DNA from 3 places in the Shewanella sp. BJSY2023SW007 genome. Region 1 is predicted to be linked to each of the others. Evidence: predicted binding sites of a transcription regulator. Region 1 holds the regulator's gene; each other region holds the start of a gene.
The links. The regulator FliA, encoded in region 1, starts transcription of late flagellar genes. The targets are predictions, from matches to a motif close to CTAAAGNTNNNNNNNNNNNNGCCGATA.

Region 1 (6,079 bases):
CAATACCCGTTTGCCTATTCGTAGCTATCTGGTGCTCTCGGCGACCGGCCAACGTCGGGTGCTTGAAGAGGCGGTAAGTCATTTCCAGCGAATTGATCTCGCGGGGGCGGTTTTAACTAAACTTGATGAGTCCGTCTCTTTGGGGGCCGCGTTGAGCGTGTTGATCCAAAGTGGATTATCATTAAGTTATATTACTGATGGTCAAAGGGTTCCTGAGGATATGCAGGTCGCCGATACCCTGACCTTGGCCAAGCAGGCATTGGCCATACTGAACAAGACTGAAGCAAGTCATTTTAATAATAAAGCCAGGTCAGAAGAGATGACCTATGCATTTGAGTAAAGCTATGACCCGGGACCAAGCGAGCGGTTTACGAATGATGAATCAACCAAATAACGAAAAAGTAAAAGTAATTGCCGTGACCGGAGGCAAGGGGGGCGTGGGTAAAACCAGTGTCTCCATCAATACTGCGGTTGCTCTGGCAGAAAAAGGCAAACGTGTCCTGGTTTTGGATGCTGACTTAGGGTTGGCTAATGTGGATGTGATGCTCGGCCTACGCGCCGAACGCAATTTGTCCCATGTGCTATCGGGAGAGTCTGAACTTGATGATATTATCGTTCGTGGCCCAAAAGGAATAGGCATTATTCCTGCCACCTCGGGCACCCAGGCCATGGTCGAACTGACTGCGGCACAGCACGCCGGGCTTATCCGCGCCTTCAGCGAAATGAAAACCCAGTTTGATATCTTGGTAGTCGATACGGCCGCCGGGATCTCGGATATGGTACTCAGCTTCTCTCGTGCATCACAGGATGTACTCGTGGTTGTCTGTGATGAACCCACCTCTATTACCGATGCTTATGCGCTGATTAAGATACTCAGTCGTGAGCATGGTGTGTTCCGCTTCAAAATTGTCGCAAATATGGTACGGAGTTTGCGGGAAGGGATGGAGTTATTTGCTAAGCTCAGTAAAGTAACAGACAGATTTTTGGATGTGGCACTTGAACTTGTGGCAACTATCCCGTTCGACGAGAATCTGCGTAAGTCGGTGCGGAAACAGAAACTGATAGTGGAAGCTTATCCCAAGTCTCCGGCCAGTATTGCTTATCATGGACTGGCAAACAAGATTATGAGCTGGCCTATACCTCAGCAACCTGGGGGGCATCTCGAGTTTTTTGTTGAGCGCTTGGTTCAAAGGACAGATTACCGAGAGGATGGTACGAGTGAATAAAGCGGCTGCATACGCAGGTTTAAACGATAAGACACAGATCGTTGAGCATTATGCACCGCTGGTAAAACGAATAGCCCATCATCTGCTTGCCCGTCTGCCTGCATCGGTTCAACTCGATGACCTGCTGCAGGCCGGCATGATGGGATTGCTGGAAGCTTCATCCAAGTTTGATGGCAGCAAAGGCGCCAAATTTGAGACCTTTGCCGGGATCCGCATCCGTGGCGCCATGATAGATGAGATACGCCGTGGCGACTGGGTTCCGCGCTCGGTTCATCGCAATAACCGGCGAGTCGCTCAGGTGATGGATGAGCTTGAACAGGAGTTGGGGCGGGATGCCCGTGATAGTGAAATTGCCGAGCGATTGGAGATGTCGTTGGATGAATATCATCATATTCTCAATGATGTTTCTACCGGTAAAATCATAGGAATAGAAGATTTGGGGGTAGCGCCCGATGTGTTGATGTCGGAAGATATGCCGGCAGATGACACTTTTGAGGGCCTGGCTCAAAGCCAATTCCAATCAGCCTTAACCGATGCCATTAAGCGCTTGCCAGAGCGCGATGCCTTGGTTTTGTCGCTGTATTATGACGAAGCACTGAATTTAAAAGAGATTGGTGTCATTCTTGAGGTAAGTGAGTCCCGGGTGAGCCAGATCCATAGTCAGGCCATGCTGAGGCTGAAAGCCAAACTCAAGCATTGGACACAAGCGTAATTAATGATTGAGCAACTTATAAGTATGTCAGCTCACCGGAGGAAACCTTGGACAAGAATATGAAGATTCTTATCGTTGACGACTTTTCAACGATGAGACGGATCATTAAGAACTTGTTGCGAGACCTGGGGTTCAATAACACCCAGGAAGCAGACGATGGTTCAACAGCTCTGCCTATGCTGCAAAAGGGCGACTTTGACTTCGTCGTGACCGACTGGAATATGCCTGGGATGCAGGGAATCGATCTGCTCAAGGCGATTCGCGCCGACGAGCATCTCAAACATATCCCTGTGTTAATGGTAACTGCCGAAGCCAAACGTGAACAGATTATTGCGGCGGCTCAGGCCGGCGTGAATGGTTATGTTGTTAAGCCTTTTACCGCGGCTACGTTGAAAGAGAAATTGGATAAGATTTTCGAACGGCTCGGTTGAGTGGGGTGATGCAATGAAAGCAGAGACATCCGGGCTGGTGACTTTGGAGCAGGCACAGGAATTGGTTGCCCTGCTCAGTCAGGGAGAGCAGGACAAGGCCGACGAATTGCTGCGGGAACTGGCGGCTCCCCTGCAAAGGGATCTGTTCGAAGAAGTCGGTAAGTTGACCCGCCAGTTGCACAACGCCTTAGTGGATTTTCAGGTAGATAGCCGCCTTATTGAGCTTGCCAACACTGATATCCCAGACGCCAAAGAACGCCTTACCTATGTCATTGATATGACAGAGCAAGCAGCCAACAAAACTATGGACGCAGTCGAAGAATGCTTGCCTTTGTCGGATGCTCTGAGTACCAATCTGCAAAATGTCAAACCCGCCTGGGATAAGCTGATGCGCCGTGATTTGGCCTTGCATGAGTTCAAGGGCCTGTGTCATGACGTACAACACTTTATGCAACAGAGTGAAGCCGATGCTTGTCGGCTGCGGGAATTACTGAATCAGATACTGATGGCTCAGGATTTTCAGGATTTGACCGGACAGATGATCCGTCGGGTCATAGAACTGGTGCGGGAAGTGGAAAACAGCTTGGTTTCTTTGCTGACCGTGTTCGGTGAGCAGCCGCTGGATGATCTCTGTGGCGCTGAGGATAAGAGCATAGAGGCAGAAGGTCCCATACTGAACGCAGAGCAACGCGAAGACGTGGTGAATGGTCAGGATGAAGTCGATGATCTGCTATCAAGTCTGGGTTTCTAATTAGGAGTCAATTTAATGGCCTTTGATGTTGATGAAGAGATACTCCAGGATTTTTTGATTGAAGCTGGCGAGATCCTTGAGCTGTTGCAGGAACAGCTGGTATCTCTGGAAAATAATCCGGAAGATACAGATTTGCTCAACGCCATCTTCAGGGGATTTCACACGGTCAAAGGCGGTGCAGGATTCCTCGGGTTAGGGCCCATGGTGGATGTCTGCCACGAGGCAGAAAACACCTTCGATTTATTGCGTACCGGTAAGCGCAGTGTCAACTCCGAGTTGATGGATATCATACTGCAAGCGTTGGACACGATTAACACCATGTTCAACCAAACCCAGTCCGGTCAGGAGCAGGAAGCTGCAGATGAAGTGTTATTGGCGAAACTTAAGCTGCTTAGCTCAGGTGCGCCTTTGCCTTCAGAACAGGCTCAGGCGGAAACGCCTGCCGCAGTTGAAACCGGCGATGAGAGTGTTGATGAGTTATTTGATGGCATGCTTGATAGCGCCGCGGTGGAGCTGTTTGAGGAGCCAACTTCACAATCCCCCGAGACATCGAACCAAAGCGGTGCAGCCAGTATAGATGAAATCGATGAAGCCGAGTTTGAAGCCTTGCTGGATGCCTTGCATGGTTCAGGCAAGGGACCTTCTGCCGGTAGTACTCCGGCCCCGAGTAGTGATGCTACCAACTCCAGCGACAGCGCCTCTGTAAGTTCTTCTTCGGATGACATCACTGACGATGAATTTGAACGACTGCTCGATGAGTTGCATGGTAAGGGGCAGTTTGCCGCGGCGCCTGCAGCTAACAGCGCAGTCGTTGAGGAAGCCGCATCTGCCAGTGTCGATGCCGATGAAATCTCCGATGATGAGTTTGAAAAGCTCCTCGATGAGTTACATGGCAAAGGCGCCGGTCCAGGGGCTAAAGCCAGTGGTTCAGAGCCTGCTGTATCCCAACCCTCGGCATCTCAAGCTTCTACATCTCAAGTAGCCCAGTCCAAAGCGCCTGCAGCGGCTACACAAAAGGTCACAGCTGCAACTGCCAAAGTCGAGGCTCCTAAAGCCGCCGCCAAACCTCAGGCCAAGTCTCCAGCTGTTGCTAAAGAGGCTACACCTGCCAAGGCTGCAGCCAGCGTGCCGCAGGGGGAAACCACAGTTCGGGTTGATACGGCTCGTCTGGATGAGATCATGAATATGGTCGGTGAGCTGGTATTGGTGCGTAATCGCCTGGTCAGTCTTGGGATATCCCGTGAAGACGAGGAGATGTCCAAGGCGCTGGCCAATCTGGACCTAGTGACTTCCGATCTGCAGGGTGCTGTGATGAAGACCCGGATGCAGCCGATTAAGAAAGTATTCGGTCGTTTCCCTCGGGTGGTTCGCGATTTGGCCCGCAGCCTCAATAAAGAGATAGATCTGCGGATGATAGGTGAAGACACGGATCTGGATAAGAACCTGGTCGAAGCCCTTGCTGACCCTCTGGTGCACCTGGTGCGTAATTCAGTGGATCATGGTATTGAAATGCCTGATGTACGTGAGGCCAATGGTAAACCCAGAACCGGGGTGATTACCCTGGCAGCCAGCCAGGAAGGTGATCATATTCTGCTTAAAATTGAGGATGACGGCGCCGGTATGGATGCTGGAAAACTCAAAGAGATTGCTATTAGTCGTGGCGTGCTGGATGAAGACAGCGCTGCCCGTATGTCCGATCAGGAAGCCTATAACCTGATTTTCGCCCCCGGCTTCTCGACCAAGGTAGAGATTTCTGATATTTCCGGCCGTGGGGTGGGGATGGATGTGGTTAAGACCCGTATCACCCAACTTAACGGCTCTGTACATATCGATTCAGCCAAAGGTAAAGGCACCCGTCTGGAGATTAAGGTACCCTTGACCTTGGCGATTATGCCCACTCTGATGGTGGAAGTTGCCAAGCAAGTGTTTGCCTTGCCGCTCTCCAGTGTGAATGAAATTTTCCATCTGGATCTGACCAAGACCAATATAGTGGATGGACAACTGACGGTAATTGTCAGGGAAAAAGCGGTGCCGCTGTTCTATCTCGAACGTTGGCTTAGCCGTAAACCCATGAGCTTCCAACATGGTGACAAGAAGCATGGCCATGTGGTTATAGTGCAGCTTGGCACTATGCAGATAGGCTTTGTGGTGGATGCCCTGATAGGTCAGGAAGAGGTGGTGATTAAACCGCTGGGCTCCATGTTGCACGGTACGCCGGGGATGGCGGGGGCCACTATAACATCGGACGGCGGTATTGCGCTGATCCTCGATGTACCAGGATTATTGAAGCACTACGCCAAGTCCAAGCGTTGAAGTGCTGTATAAGGATTTAAATGACCATTAAAGTTTTGGTTGTCGATGATTCGAGCTTCTTTCGACGACGAGTCAGCGAAATAGTCAATCAGGATCCTGAGCTTGAAGTGATAGGAATGGCCAATAACGGTGCCGAAGCCGTTAAGCTGGCCGCTGAGCTCAAGCCTCAGGTAATCACCATGGATATTGAAATGCCGATAATGGACGGAATAACCGCCGTGCGGCAGATAATGGCCACTCATCCGACACCTATCCTGATGTTCTCCTCTTTAACCCATGATGGCGCCAAGGCGACCCTGGATGCGCTGGACGCCGGGGCTTTGGATTTTCTACCCAAGCGTTTTGAAGATATTGCCACCAACAAGGATGAAGCGATTCGTTTGCTGCAGCAAAGGGTCAAGGCGTTGGGACGCAGGCGGATATTTCGCCCCATAGTTCGGCCGAACGTAACATCTACGCCTGCTGGTTCGTCAAACCGACCAGCAGCGTCAAGCAGTTTGCAGCGCCAGAGCTCTACAGCAGCAAGTATCGCTGCCAATCGCCAATTGCAGAGACGCAATACGGGGGCGGCGCCTGCAAGAGCCAGCGGCAAGCAATATAAATTGCTGGTGATAGGCACTTCCACCGGTGGGCCTGTGGCATTACA
Region 2 (6,079 bases), on a different contig from region 1:
CTGAGCCTGGATTTAAGATGGTTAAAAACAGACCCTTTGCCAGGGGAAGGTGCAAACAAGTTCCATGTGTGCTCAGCGTTGACTTACAAACCTGTACGCTACGCCCTTCGGGGCTTTCACAGCAATAGTGCCACGAGAACTTACTCGCACCTTCCCTAGATTAATCATTACTAAAGCATATTGTTCAATTCAATAAAACAGGTTCGCTATTTTTTAACCCAAATGACTGTCGTTTTATCCTGAAGTAGCCTGTACGTTCATTCACCCAGGCGCACTTCTGCAAGCCATTCGAGCCCCAAATATCGATATATGGCCCCCGTTTACCCTATCCTTCAAATAAAGTTGCTGCGCTCCTGTCGGCACTTGCGGAAAACTGCGAAATTCACCCGAATAAATTGATTGTTTCAATGCAAGCCAGGCCTCAAAGCGCTATGATCTCCGACAATGCAAACCCAGGCCGTTTAACCGGCCCTCAATTGAAGCTAAAAACCTCGATGACAACGAACCTCCTTTGCCCCTGCGGCTCCAAGCTCCCTTATAGTGAATGTTGTCAGCTGCTTCACACCAAGCAGCACAGCGCCGCCACACCAGAGCAATTGATGCGCTCCCGCTATGCCGCCTTTGTTAAAGCAGAGTTTGATTATCTTATCGACACCCATCACCGGGATTATCGCCAGGGACTGAGCGCACAAACCCTGGCCCAGATGCCAAAGACCCAATGGTTGGGCCTACAAATTGTCGAGCGGGAACCTTTGACACCTGGGCAAAACCAGGCCAGAGTCACTTTCAAGGCCTGGCATCTGGCGGATGGCCAGTTAGACGCCATATTTGAACAATCTGAGTTTATATTTGAGGACGGCTGCTGGTTTTACACCGAGGGTAAGCAGTTTGCGGTCAGCTATCCCAAACGCAATGCCCCTTGCATTTGCAATAGCGGCAACAAGTTCAAACACTGCTGCCTGAAACGGATTTAACTTAGGTCGGATTTAACTTGGGCCGAAATCAAGTGTGGAACCAAGAGAACTTAAACTGGTTAATCAATGCAGCAATGCAGGTTGACTCTGTTGCAAAAAAGCACTGAATTCGGCCTCTCTGAGCGCCGGGCTGTACAGGAATCCCTGGGCCTGATGACACATGCATGAAGTAAGGAAGCGTTCCTGCTCGGCGGTTTCAACCCCTTCTGCTGTCAGGGAGATATTCAGCGCCTTGGCCATGGCAATAATTGCGCTGACGATTTCGCGGCTCTCGCGGCTAATACTGAGATCCGAGATAAAAGACCTGTCTATCTTGAGCTTGCTGATGGGAAACTGTTTCAAATAGCGCATTGAACTGTAACCCGTACCGAAATCATCAATAGCAAGCCCTACCCCCAAGTCAGCCAGTTCCTGGCATAAATTGGTGGCATAGCGTATATCTTCCATCAACTCGGTTTCGGTGATCTCCAAAATAAGCGTGCCGGGTTTCAAGCGGTAACGATTGAGCAACTGCCAAACCTGTTCATAAAGATTACTGCCGAAAAACTGCCGCGCCGACACGTTCACATGCATGGCGATATTGATATTGTGATGCTGCCACAAATTCAGCTGGCGACAGGCGGCCTCCAGTACCCAGCTACCTATGGCATTGATAAGCCCAGACTGTTCGGCAATATCGATAAAGGCGCCTGGATACAGCACTCCCCGCTTGGGATGGTGCCAGCGGATCAGCGCTTCTGCACCTATGTAACTGCAGCTTTGCAAATCTTTAAGCGGCTGATAATAAAGTTCAAACTGTCTGCCCCGAATGGCGGCATGCAGATCTCTTTCTATCTGGGCATCATCCTTGAACGCCTTGAGCAACGCGCTGTTGAAAAACTGGATTGCCGTACCCTGCTTCTTCTTGGCGTATTGCAGCGCAATATCGGCGCAAGTCAGCGGCGCTACCAACTCGGCGACTTCGGCAATGTCCACCGCCGCCAGTGCCGGCTTGGGATCCACTTGCTCACGGCCAATATTGATAGGGTTACGCAGTTGTTGATAGAGGCGATGACAACAAACATCGATATCGCCGCTATCATCAAGCAACAATGCAAATTCATCGCTGCCCACCCTGGCAATACTGCAGTCGGCATAAAGAGAAGCAAAATGTTTCAGACGGCGGGCAACTTCAATCAGCAGGGCATCACCCTGTTCATGTCCATAGGTATCATTGAAGCGTTTAAAACCAATCAAATCGACCAGCAGCAACTGCCCGCTATAGGTTCTATCGAGCAAACGATTGAAATGGGTACGGTTGTATAGTCCGGTCAGGCTGCAACGCCAGGCCAAGCGTTCAAGTTCGGCCTGATAATTATGCTGCTCGGTACAATCTTCGCTGGAGACCAAGACATAATGGTTACCGCGCTGGGTAATAAATTGACTGGCATGGTATCTGAGCCAATATTCCTGGCCAGACTCCCGATTGAGCATCACTTCACCCGTCGCTGCTTCGCCACGCAACACCTTGGCCAGGGTCATTTCAGCCTGTTTGGGTTGCTGTTTAAAAAAAGACAACTGCTTTAGACTGGCGCCCAGCATTTTCTCTTTTGGGATACCTGTGATCTGTTCATGGGCGCTGTTGATATATTCAATCGCTTCTGTGTGCAGATTGATCAGCATACTGACTTGGGCCGATTGTTCTGCGGCCGACTGAAACAGAGTCAGCAACTCGTCTTTGCGGTAGGCGTCGTGGGTCGCCAAAGTCAGCGCAAGTTGGTCAGCCACTTGCGAGGCCAAATGGATCTCCAAATCACTCCAGTGATGCCCGGCAGAGGTTCGCTCCAAGCTCAAAACACCTTCAATATGGCCATTGATCCTGATAGCGATATCCAGGGCACTGGCAATACCGTTGACGCTAAAATAAACCTCGGCAAGCTCGCTCATACGCCAATCAGCCACCGCATCATTGGCGTCAATATGGCGTTTTTGCTTAAGTTGGTCGATATAAGATGGAATTTGATTGAGGTGTAGTGGACGCGGCGTTTTAAGAGGCTTTCCCGAGCCAAAGCGGGCAACTTCAAACTGCACATGCTGATCCCTGGACCAGGACCAGACACTGGCGTGTTGCACATCGAGATATTGACACAGAAGTTCTGTAGCCAGTTCAGCCGTCTTGGCGAAATCGCCCTGCTGCTTGGCAACCGAGTTGGTCAACAACTCCAGCAATCGCTGATACCTACGTCGCTTCACACATATCCTCAGGTTCCCTTTCGGGCTCAAAGAAACCCGTGCCGAATGCGCGGGCCTGCCATCATATCTCTGCGCGAGATTACACTTTTACATAATACCCAGCAAGATAACTCATACTTTCTTACATTTACCTTGTTGTGTCTTGCTTTGCAGCTTTGGTTTAACAACCAGAACTCTACTGACCATTTGGCTAAAAGTGCAGCTTATGCCAAAGCGTTTTCCAACTGAAAAATCATTTTCTCGGCACTGCAGGAAAAAGTCAGCGCCAAGGTCACTGTCTGCTCTGAACTACTGAGTTCTGCCTTGACATCAGCGAAGCGGCCTTGGGCCAATTGCTTGAGCGCCTCGGCATCAACCATTGCCGACTCACCTTGAAAAGTCAACGAAAGCAAGGTGTCTCCTTCTTCGACGACTGTCCCTATATCCACATAGCTGCCACATTCGGCACAAGTGTCCTGCACATTGGCGGCCTGAGCCTGTTCAATACTCTTCATCTCTTGTCTCCGATACTGAGAGTCACCCATCAGTATAAGCCATGGACGACACCTGGACTGAGGCAAGACTCACGCCGTTTGATATAAACCGGCCAGTTTGCGTTGTTCCGACAGTTGATCAACAAACTCCATCAATACCGCCTTGGGTTGGTTTAAGGTGCCATCAGTACGTAGTCTTGTGTGCCAATCACAATTATTCAGTGCTTCCTGCATCCCGCTGTCTCTCTTCCCCCGAATAACCAAAGGTTCGGGCACCAGGGCCTGGGCCAACTGAAAGCTACGTTCACCGTCACTGAGAAAATGATAACTGTTGTCTACCGGGGAAGGTTCCTGACTCAAGTCCCCAAGCAAAGGTTGAGGCTCAGGCAAGTCAAATTGCTGCCGCAGGACAGCATCCTGTGCAATATCGTCGTGCAGGTGAAACTGAGGCCAATCGCGCACATCCTGAGACAGCAACGCCAAAAGCAGGGCAAACTCACCCCGGCGATGGGACTCAACAGCCAGATTAAGCCGTTCGCCCAATTGCAGTTCATTGATTAAGGAAACATCAGTACGCATAAAAAAACATCAACAAAACAACTCGTTGTTAGTTAATCGACCAAATGATCAGGAACTTTAGCCCTTTTTTTAAAATCGGGCTTTACATGAAAAAGGTTTCTGACTACTATGGCGGCCGCAATTGAGGAGGGGTTCCCGAGTGGCCAAAGGGATCAGACTGTAAATCTGACGGCTCCGCCTTCGAAGGTTCGAATCCTTCTCCCTCCACCATTTGCCTACAATTTAAAAAGACACGAAAGTGAAATCGTGGAGGGGTTCCCGAGTGGCCAAAGGGATCAGACTGTAAATCTGACGGCTCCGCCTTCGAAGGTTCGAATCCTTCTCCCTCCACCATCTTTCACTCCAATGTCTGGCTCCAAATATGTGGAGGGGTTCCCGAGTGGCCAAAGGGATCAGACTGTAAATCTGACGGCTCCGCCTTCGAAGGTTCGAATCCTTCTCCCTCCACCATTTCTTTTTATTCTTTAGTAAAACCTCAAAGCGTTTTATCTACGCCTATACTAATCAACTCCACAGTAATCAATAACCTAACCTGTATCTGTGCCTAAATGCGCCTGAGTTTTCGCTATCCATTGTCATTACCTTTGGTTATGATTAAGACCATCCTGTTATAAGAAAGAACAACAACAATGGCCGATCTCTGGGTAAACGAAGCAATTGCCAAAATCGAAGCCGATTTTCAGCGCAGTGCCGACACGCATTTGATTAAACTGGAACTGCCGGCGGTCGCCGGAGTGGATATCTATCTTAAAGATGAAAGCACCCATCCTACCGGAAGCCTCAAGCACCGTTTGGCAAGATCACTGTTTCTGTACGCCTTGTGTAACGGCTGGATCAAACAGGATACTCCTGTCATAGAGTCCTCATCCGGCAGCACAGCTGTCTCCGAGGCCTACTTTGCCCGCCTATTGGGGCTACCCTTTATTGCCGTTATGCCAGCGTCCACCGCCCGCAAGAAGATACAGCAGATAGAGTTTTATGGCGGCCGTTGTCACTTTGTCAATCACTCCAGCGAAATCTACGCCGAGTCTGAACGGCTGGCGCGGGAGCTGAATGGCCATTATATGGATCAGTTCACCTATGCCGAGCGGGCCACCGACTGGCGCGGCAACAATAATATTGCCAATGCCATTTTCGATCAGATGCAGCGCGAGCCCTTCCCTATTCCCGAGTGGATTGTGATGAGCCCGGGTACCGGCGGCACTTCGGCCACCATTGGCCGCTATATCCGCTATCAACGGCTTTGCACCAAGCTGTGTGTGGTCGACCCGGATAACTCAGTGTTCTATGACTATTTTCAACAAAGAGATGCGGCCATCACCTGTGAGCAAGGCAGTAAGATTGAAGGTATAGGCCGGCCCAGAGTTGAGCCCTCCTTTATCCCGGGGGTTGTCGACTCCATGTTGAAGATCCCCGATGCTGCCTCTGTGGCGACAATCCATTGGCTGGAACAGATCATCGGCCGCAAGACAGGGGCCTCAACCGGCACCAACCTCTATGGCGCCCTGATGCTGGCGGCCGAAATGAAACGCGACAACCGCCAGGGCTCAATAGTGACCCTGATCTGCGATCCCGGTGAGCGCTATCTGGACACTTATTACAACCCCGAGTGGATAGCCGCCAACATAGGGGATATCAGCCAGTATCAAAACAAACTGAAACTGTTTGAAACCACGGGTGAGCTCTGCTGCTAACAACGCGCTTCAGATAACAAAAAGCCGCATCAATGCGGCTTTTTGTCGATTACCACTACGGATTAATCGATATCCAGATACTTGTGAGTCTGGATAGACAAACGCCAGTTGCGTTCGATACAGACTT
Region 3 (6,079 bases), on a different contig from region 1:
CTATGGAATTACGGTATTTGGTTTGCATTGATCACCTTCTGCTCTGTGCTGGCCTACGGTTTGTTTTCTGTTGTGACGACTGAGTGGCGTACCTCCTATGTCCGTGAGGCGGCGAAGGCCGACTCGGTATCCAACACCCGTGCTATTGATAGCCTGCTTAACTATGAAACCGTCAAATACTTCAACAATGAAGCCTATGAGGCGAATGAATATGACAAGGCGTTGGCCGACTGGGAGGTGGCCAAGCGCAAGAATCGTCTGTCGCTGTTCGCCCTCAATGCCGGTCAGGCCACCATTATTGCCATTGCTATGACTTTGATGCTGGGACTCGCAGCTTTTGAAGTGACCCGCGGGCAGATGACTGTGGGTGACTTTGTATTGATCAACGCCTTTATGATGCAACTCTTTATGCCGCTCAACTTCCTGGGCTTTGTGTATCGTGAAATTCGTGGAGCCTTGGCTAATATTGAGAGGATGTTCTCGCTGCTGGATAAGACCCCGCTGGTAAAAGACAGCCCTACGGCTAAAGCCGTATCGCTGACCGAGGGCCGCGTCAGTTTTGATTCGGTTGGCTTTGGTTATGGAGAGCGGGAGATACTCAAAGGGGTGAGTTTTGAGATAGAACCTGGGCAGAAGGTGGCTGTAGTGGGGGAAAGCGGCGCCGGTAAATCGACGTTGGTGCGCTTGCTGTTTCGTTTTTACGATGTCAGCCAAGGGGCGATTCGGGTCGATGGTATTGATATTCGCGATATGACCCAAGATGCACTGCGCCGAGCCATTGCCATAGTGCCTCAAGACACAGTGCTGTTTAACGATACTCTGTTTGAGAATATTCGCTATGGCCGCCCCGATGCTTCGGATGCCGAAATCTGGCAGGCGATAGAGTTGGCCCACCTGAAGCAGTTTGTTGAAGCATTACCGCAGCAGGCCCAGACCAAAGTGGGTGAGAGAGGCATGAAACTCTCCGGCGGTGAAAAGCAGCGGGTGGCTATTGCCAGGGCGATATTGAAGCGCTCGCCGATACTGGTCTTTGATGAGGCTACCTCATCATTGGATAGCCGCTCTGAGAGGGCGATTCTGAAGGCGCTCGATGAAGTTGCCAAGGGCCATACCAGTCTGGTTATTGCCCATAGGTTATCGACAGTGGTGGATGCCGATAAAATCTTAGTGTTGCATCAAGGTCAGTTGGTTGAATCCGGCAGCCATGACAGCCTGCTGGCCGCCGATGGATATTACGCGCGTTTATGGCGGATCCAGCACACAAAACAGACTGATGAGTCGGTGCAAGTTCAGCATTGATTCAGCCTGACTGCCGCATACTCGAAAGTCCGAAGTCGCGTCAGCCATGGGGGCAGCACAGATGGAAAACATTGTATTGCAGGTCAATATTGAAGGAATGCAGGACAAAGTCCGTACAGATTGGAACAGTTTGGCGGATGAGCTTAAGACTCGAGGTATGGATGATGTTGCCCTCAATCAATTACATACCGAGTTACGTGCCGGTCTGAGAGTATCCACTCGCGGCCTGACTCTGTCTATGGTATCTGCGGAAACCTTTAATGCGGCGTTGGAAGGAATTATCAGTGAGTCAAGAAAGCAGGCTCAGTCGCAAGGGGAAGTGCGTAGCTGAGCCTGAGTTGATGCTATTTCTTGGTTTGGTTGCGGTCGGCTTGCCAGCCGTCGCACAGTAGGTTGAAACTATTTTTCGCTTCGTTTACCGGCGTCAGTTCAGTTATTTTACCGCCGCGATAACAGAGCATCTCTCCCTCAATCTCAATCAAACGGCTGCAATTCTTGCAGCTGAGCGATGCAGTTTTGCTCGTTTCCGGCTTGGGGACCTGACTGACAAATGTCATTTTCACTTCAAAATCCTCTGGAAGTGGCAAGTCTTGATTAGGCGCAAGATCTTACCACTTTTGTGATGCAACGCACAATCCGGCCAATGTTACGCTTCGGTGACAGCGACAAAATCGTCACTGATCGAAGTGAGCGTAGTATTTGTCCAGAGATACCGACAGGCCACTTTGGGTAACGATTCTGACGTGGCGTGGTTTGAGTTGTCTTGGGTCAGTGACCCCACAGGAGTGGGCCAGCATCCCCAGATCATGGTGCAATGCCTTGTTGTAGTTGGCGACTCGGGTGGATTTGTCTCTGGGATCCAATCCCTGTTGTAGTTTCTTGTTATGGGTGGTTATCCCGGTGGGGCAGGTATCCTTGTTGCACTGCAGCGCTTGAATACATCCCAGCGCGAACATATTCCCTCTGGCAGAGGCGGTGAAATCCGCTCCCAGCGCCAGCGCCCAGGCGACTCTGGAGGGTGTGATAAGCTTGCCAGAGGCAATCACTTTAATCCGCTGCTTCAGTCCATGCCGCCGCAGTTGTTCGACCAGCAGTGGCAAGCTCTCTTTCAGCGGCAGGCCAACGTAGTCCATCAAGGTTTGCGGCGCTGCGCCCGTACCACCATCGGCGCTGTCGAGGGTGAAGAAATCGGGAGCCGAGTCATGACCGCGTTGGTTAATCTCTTCCAGAAAATCTTCCAACCAGTGAGTATCACCCAAGACAGCCTTGATCCCTGTGGGTTTGCCTGTCACCTGCCTGACTCTGGCTATCATGTCGAGAATGTCGCCGACATGATGAAACTCGATATGACCGTTGGGACTGATGGAATCCTCTCCTGCTGGGATCCCTCTAATCGCGGCTATCTCTTCGGTTACCTTTACCCCGGGAAGAATTCCCCCCTTGCCTGGCTTGGCTCCCTGACTGAGTTTGATTTCGAACATTTTCACCTGAGAGTGAGCGGCCACTTCCCTGAGCTTGTCATCATCCAGGTGCCCTTCAGCGCTGCGAACGCCATATTTGGCAGTGCCTATCTGGAATACCAGATCGCAGTTTCCCTTGAGGTGGTGGGCGCTGAGGCCGCCTTCCCCTGTGTTGAGCCAGCATCCTGCCTGGGCTGCCCCATGGGAAAGGGCGGTAACAGCTGGGCGAGAAAGAGCACCGAAGCTCATGGCGGAAATATGGCAAATGGCGCTGGTGGCAAAGGGATGTTCGCAGTCAGGGCCGATAACCACAGGTGTTGGCGGCACAACGTCTTGATCCAGTGTTGGGAAGGCGGTGTTCATAAACAGTATGCTGCCGTTGGCTTCCAGTGGCCTGGTGGAGCCGAAGGCTATGGTGCGGTCGACATTTTTCGCCGCCCGGTAGACCCAACTACGCTCGGCACGATTGAAGGGGAGTTCTTCCCGATCGAGAGCGAAAAAGTACTGGCGGAAGAATTCGCCCATTTTCTCGAAGAAATACCGGAATCGTCCGACAACAGGGTAGTTATGCCGCACCGCCTGCTTGGTTTGCATCACATCGGCGATATACATATAAGTGATTACCAAGAGTCCTAAGCCGACGACTATTAAAAACAGGCCGGAAAAGAGTTCCAGGCCCCACATAAACCAGTTTTGCTCGCGCATCTTCTATCCTTATTGACTGCCAAAGTGGGTGGTTACCAGGCCCGTGGGCCCCTGTTCTGCCAAGGTAAGAATAAAGAGTTGATCGTATTGCTGCTCATTCAGGCTAACCAGGGGGCCACCCAGCGCCTTGATGATGGCCGGAACTGTATTGCTGTGGCCGGCGATCAGCACATTGCCTTGGCTGGCTTTGACTGCATCTGCTATGGCATTGATGTGAGCCTCCAAGCCGACTTTGGCTGGAAACACCTCAATCCTGAGTTGTTTGGCTGTTGCAATCGGTGCCAGGGTTTCCTGAGTTCGGCGAAACTCACTCGACATCAGCCTTTGCAGTTGGGTGTCCCTTAATGCCTCTGCCAGAGCTTCGGCGCGCGCCTTGCCTGCGACTGTCAGCCCGGGATCGCTTCCCTGAGCTTTTTCCGCATGCCTAACCAGGAATATGGTTTGATGGGGGGCGGCGGCCTGGGACGGCCAACTAAAAAGCACTGAAAGACAAAGCAGTAGAAAAATTCTTACCATTTTTATTTTCTATCAAATACTTAAATAACATGTGGGATCATAGCTCGAGTATCGACCTGGGTAAACAATCACTAAACTAATTGCTGAATTGGTCGATAATTAACCTGAGATACGCTTTTCATACGAGGAAACCAAGATGGAAATCCGCAATCATGGCGCTCAGGTCTCTGAGGTGGCCAAGGACAAGACTCAACAACTGGACGGTAATCATGGTAAGGCGGTATCTGAAGTCGCCGGCAGCAAGAGTGCCCGCCATATCAGCCAGCAGTTGATGAATAACGCTATTCTGGCGGCGCAGGAGGAAGTAAGCCTCAATAGCGGTAACGAACCCATGAGTCTCTTGTATCGCGCCGCGATTGAGGCCATCAATGAAGAACTGGCACCTTACATGGGGGAAAATGCCCTGCAGCAGGTGCAGGAGCAGCAGATAGATACTTCTCCCGAGGCCACGGCCGACAGAATTGTCAGCTTTGCCACTCAGTTCTTCAGTGTCTACCAGCAGCAAAACTCCAGCATGGACTTTGACAGTCAGCTGTCCGGTTTTATGGACGTTATCGGCGGCGCCATAGATCAGGGCTTTAAAGAGGCGACGGATATTCTTTCCGGACTCAAGGTGCTGGAGGGCGATATCAAGACCGGGGTGGATGAAACCTACTCTCTGGTACAACAAGGGTTGCAGTCATTCAGAGACAGCTTTACCACTGAGCAGGAATAATCGAGCTCACGTGAAACCTTTCCTGCCGATAACACCCCTCACTATGAGGGGTTTTTGTTGGCTGAATATGGGGTTATGCTGCAATAATCGTCTTGTGTTACCTAAGGAGAAGCTATGTGGACTGAAGGTCGGGTCATTGAGCGTATCGATTGGAACAGCAAGTTATTCAGCCTGAGGATAGCCGCCGAGATAGCGCCGTTTATTGCGGGCCAGTTTATTAAGCTCAGTCAGCAGAGGGATGATAAACGTATCGCCCGGGCCTATTCGCTGGTGAATGCCCCAGGGGCCGACTATCTTGAAATACTGGCGGTGGCGGTAGATCAAGGCCAGTTGTCGCCGGATCTGCAATCTTTGCAGCCGGGTGACAGTATTAGCGTGACAGACAAAGCCACCGGCTTCATGACCCTGGATGAGATCCCAAAAGGGGAATTGCAGGGGCGCCACCTGTGGTTTTTGGCAACCGGTACCGCCGTGGGGCCGTTTCTTTCCATGTTGGATACTCCTGAACCTTGGCAGCGGTTTGATAAGGTGGTTCTGGTTTACGGGGTCAGAGAAGTGCAGGATCTCGCCTATCTCGATAAGATCCGCGGCTATCAACAGGCCTATCCCGAGCAATTTGTGTTTGTGCCCAGTGTCACTCGTGAAGACTTTGACGGTGCGCTGCGTTGCCGCATCCCGGATGGCCTACAAAGCGGTGAGATAGAGGCCAAGGCCGGGCTAAGCATAAGTGCAAAGGACTCGCAATTGATGCTTTGTGGTAACCCCGGGATGATCCAGGGGGCTACGGCGGCGCTTATCGATAAAGGTTTGGCCAAAAACCTGCGCCGGGCCCCCGGACAGATAACAGTCGAAAAATACTGGTAACAGGAGAGTCTGGATGCAGCTCTATTACTCTACAGCTTCGCCTTATGCCCGCGTGGTCAGGGTCATTGCCCGCGAGCTGGGTTTGGCGTTGGATGAAAAGCTGGTCAATCCTTTCGATAACAGTGACGAGTTACTGTCGGTTAACCCCTTGGGGAAAATTCCCTGTCTGCTTTTGGACGATGGCGCCGCACTGTTCGACAGCGAAGTCATTGCCCGTTATCTGGACGCTAGATTCGGCCAGGATCGTTTCTTTGGGCCCCAAAAAAACTGGGCTTATGAGTGCCAGTTCTCACTGCTTAAAGGCGCGTTGGATAGCGCCGTTGGCCTAAGGCAGGAACAGATGCGTGAAGAGGAGGGGGTTCGTTCTCTTTTCTGGAGTGGTCGTTTCGAGCAGGCCCTGCTCAGAGCCTTGATGGAAGTGGAGCGTCAGGGAATTATCGCGAGCGGTCCACTCGATGCCAGGCAGGTACTGCTGTTGGTGCTACTCGAATACCTTGATTTTCGTCATCCGGATCTCGAC

Region 2: the regulator FliA is predicted to act here: its motif matches at 4,293-4,319, upstream of ACMHXE_RS08995 (VC2046/SO_2500 family protein).
Region 3: the regulator FliA is predicted to act here: its motif matches at 4,052-4,078, upstream of ACMHXE_RS04365 (DUF5610 domain-containing protein).

What each region holds. Positions count from the first base shown of each region.
Region 1 covers NZ_JBKORL010000084.1:24,482-30,560, forward strand. Annotated here, with positions in the region: gene flhF (flagellar biosynthesis protein FlhF) at 1-340, shown strand, start outside; gene ACMHXE_RS14230 (MinD/ParA family protein) at 345-1,226, shown strand; gene ACMHXE_RS14235 (RNA polymerase sigma factor FliA) at 1,219-1,938, shown strand; gene cheY (chemotaxis response regulator CheY) at 1,986-2,369, shown strand; gene ACMHXE_RS14245 (protein phosphatase CheZ) at 2,383-3,120, shown strand; gene ACMHXE_RS14250 (chemotaxis protein CheA) at 3,136-5,433, shown strand; gene ACMHXE_RS14255 (protein-glutamate methylesterase/protein-glutamine glutaminase) at 5,454-6,079, shown strand, end outside.
Region 2 covers NZ_JBKORL010000057.1:45,067-51,145, reverse strand. Annotated here, with positions in the region: gene ACMHXE_RS09010 (YchJ family protein) at 495-974, shown strand; gene ACMHXE_RS09005 (putative bifunctional diguanylate cyclase/phosphodiesterase) at 1,038-3,206, opposite strand; gene ACMHXE_RS09000 (DUF406 family protein) at 3,410-3,700, opposite strand; gene ACMHXE_RS08995 (VC2046/SO_2500 family protein) at 3,770-4,258, opposite strand; tRNA gene ACMHXE_RS08990 (tRNA-Tyr) at 4,384-4,468, shown strand; tRNA gene ACMHXE_RS08985 (tRNA-Tyr) at 4,507-4,591, shown strand; tRNA gene ACMHXE_RS08980 (tRNA-Tyr) at 4,624-4,708, shown strand; gene ACMHXE_RS08975 (PLP-dependent cysteine synthase family protein) at 4,888-5,952, shown strand; gene queE (7-carboxy-7-deazaguanine synthase QueE) at 6,015-6,079, opposite strand, start outside.
Region 3 covers NZ_JBKORL010000024.1:2,216-8,294, reverse strand. Annotated here, with positions in the region: gene ACMHXE_RS04390 (ABCB family ABC transporter ATP-binding protein/permease) at 1-1,299, shown strand, start outside; gene ACMHXE_RS04385 (hypothetical protein) at 1,361-1,630, shown strand; gene ACMHXE_RS04380 (hypothetical protein) at 1,644-1,856, opposite strand; gene ACMHXE_RS04375 (FMN-binding glutamate synthase family protein) at 1,974-3,464, opposite strand; gene ACMHXE_RS04370 (phosphoglycerate mutase family protein) at 3,474-3,980, opposite strand; gene ACMHXE_RS04365 (DUF5610 domain-containing protein) at 4,117-4,695, shown strand; gene ACMHXE_RS04360 (ferredoxin--NADP reductase) at 4,810-5,559, shown strand; gene ACMHXE_RS04355 (glutathione S-transferase N-terminal domain-containing protein) at 5,573-6,079, shown strand, end outside.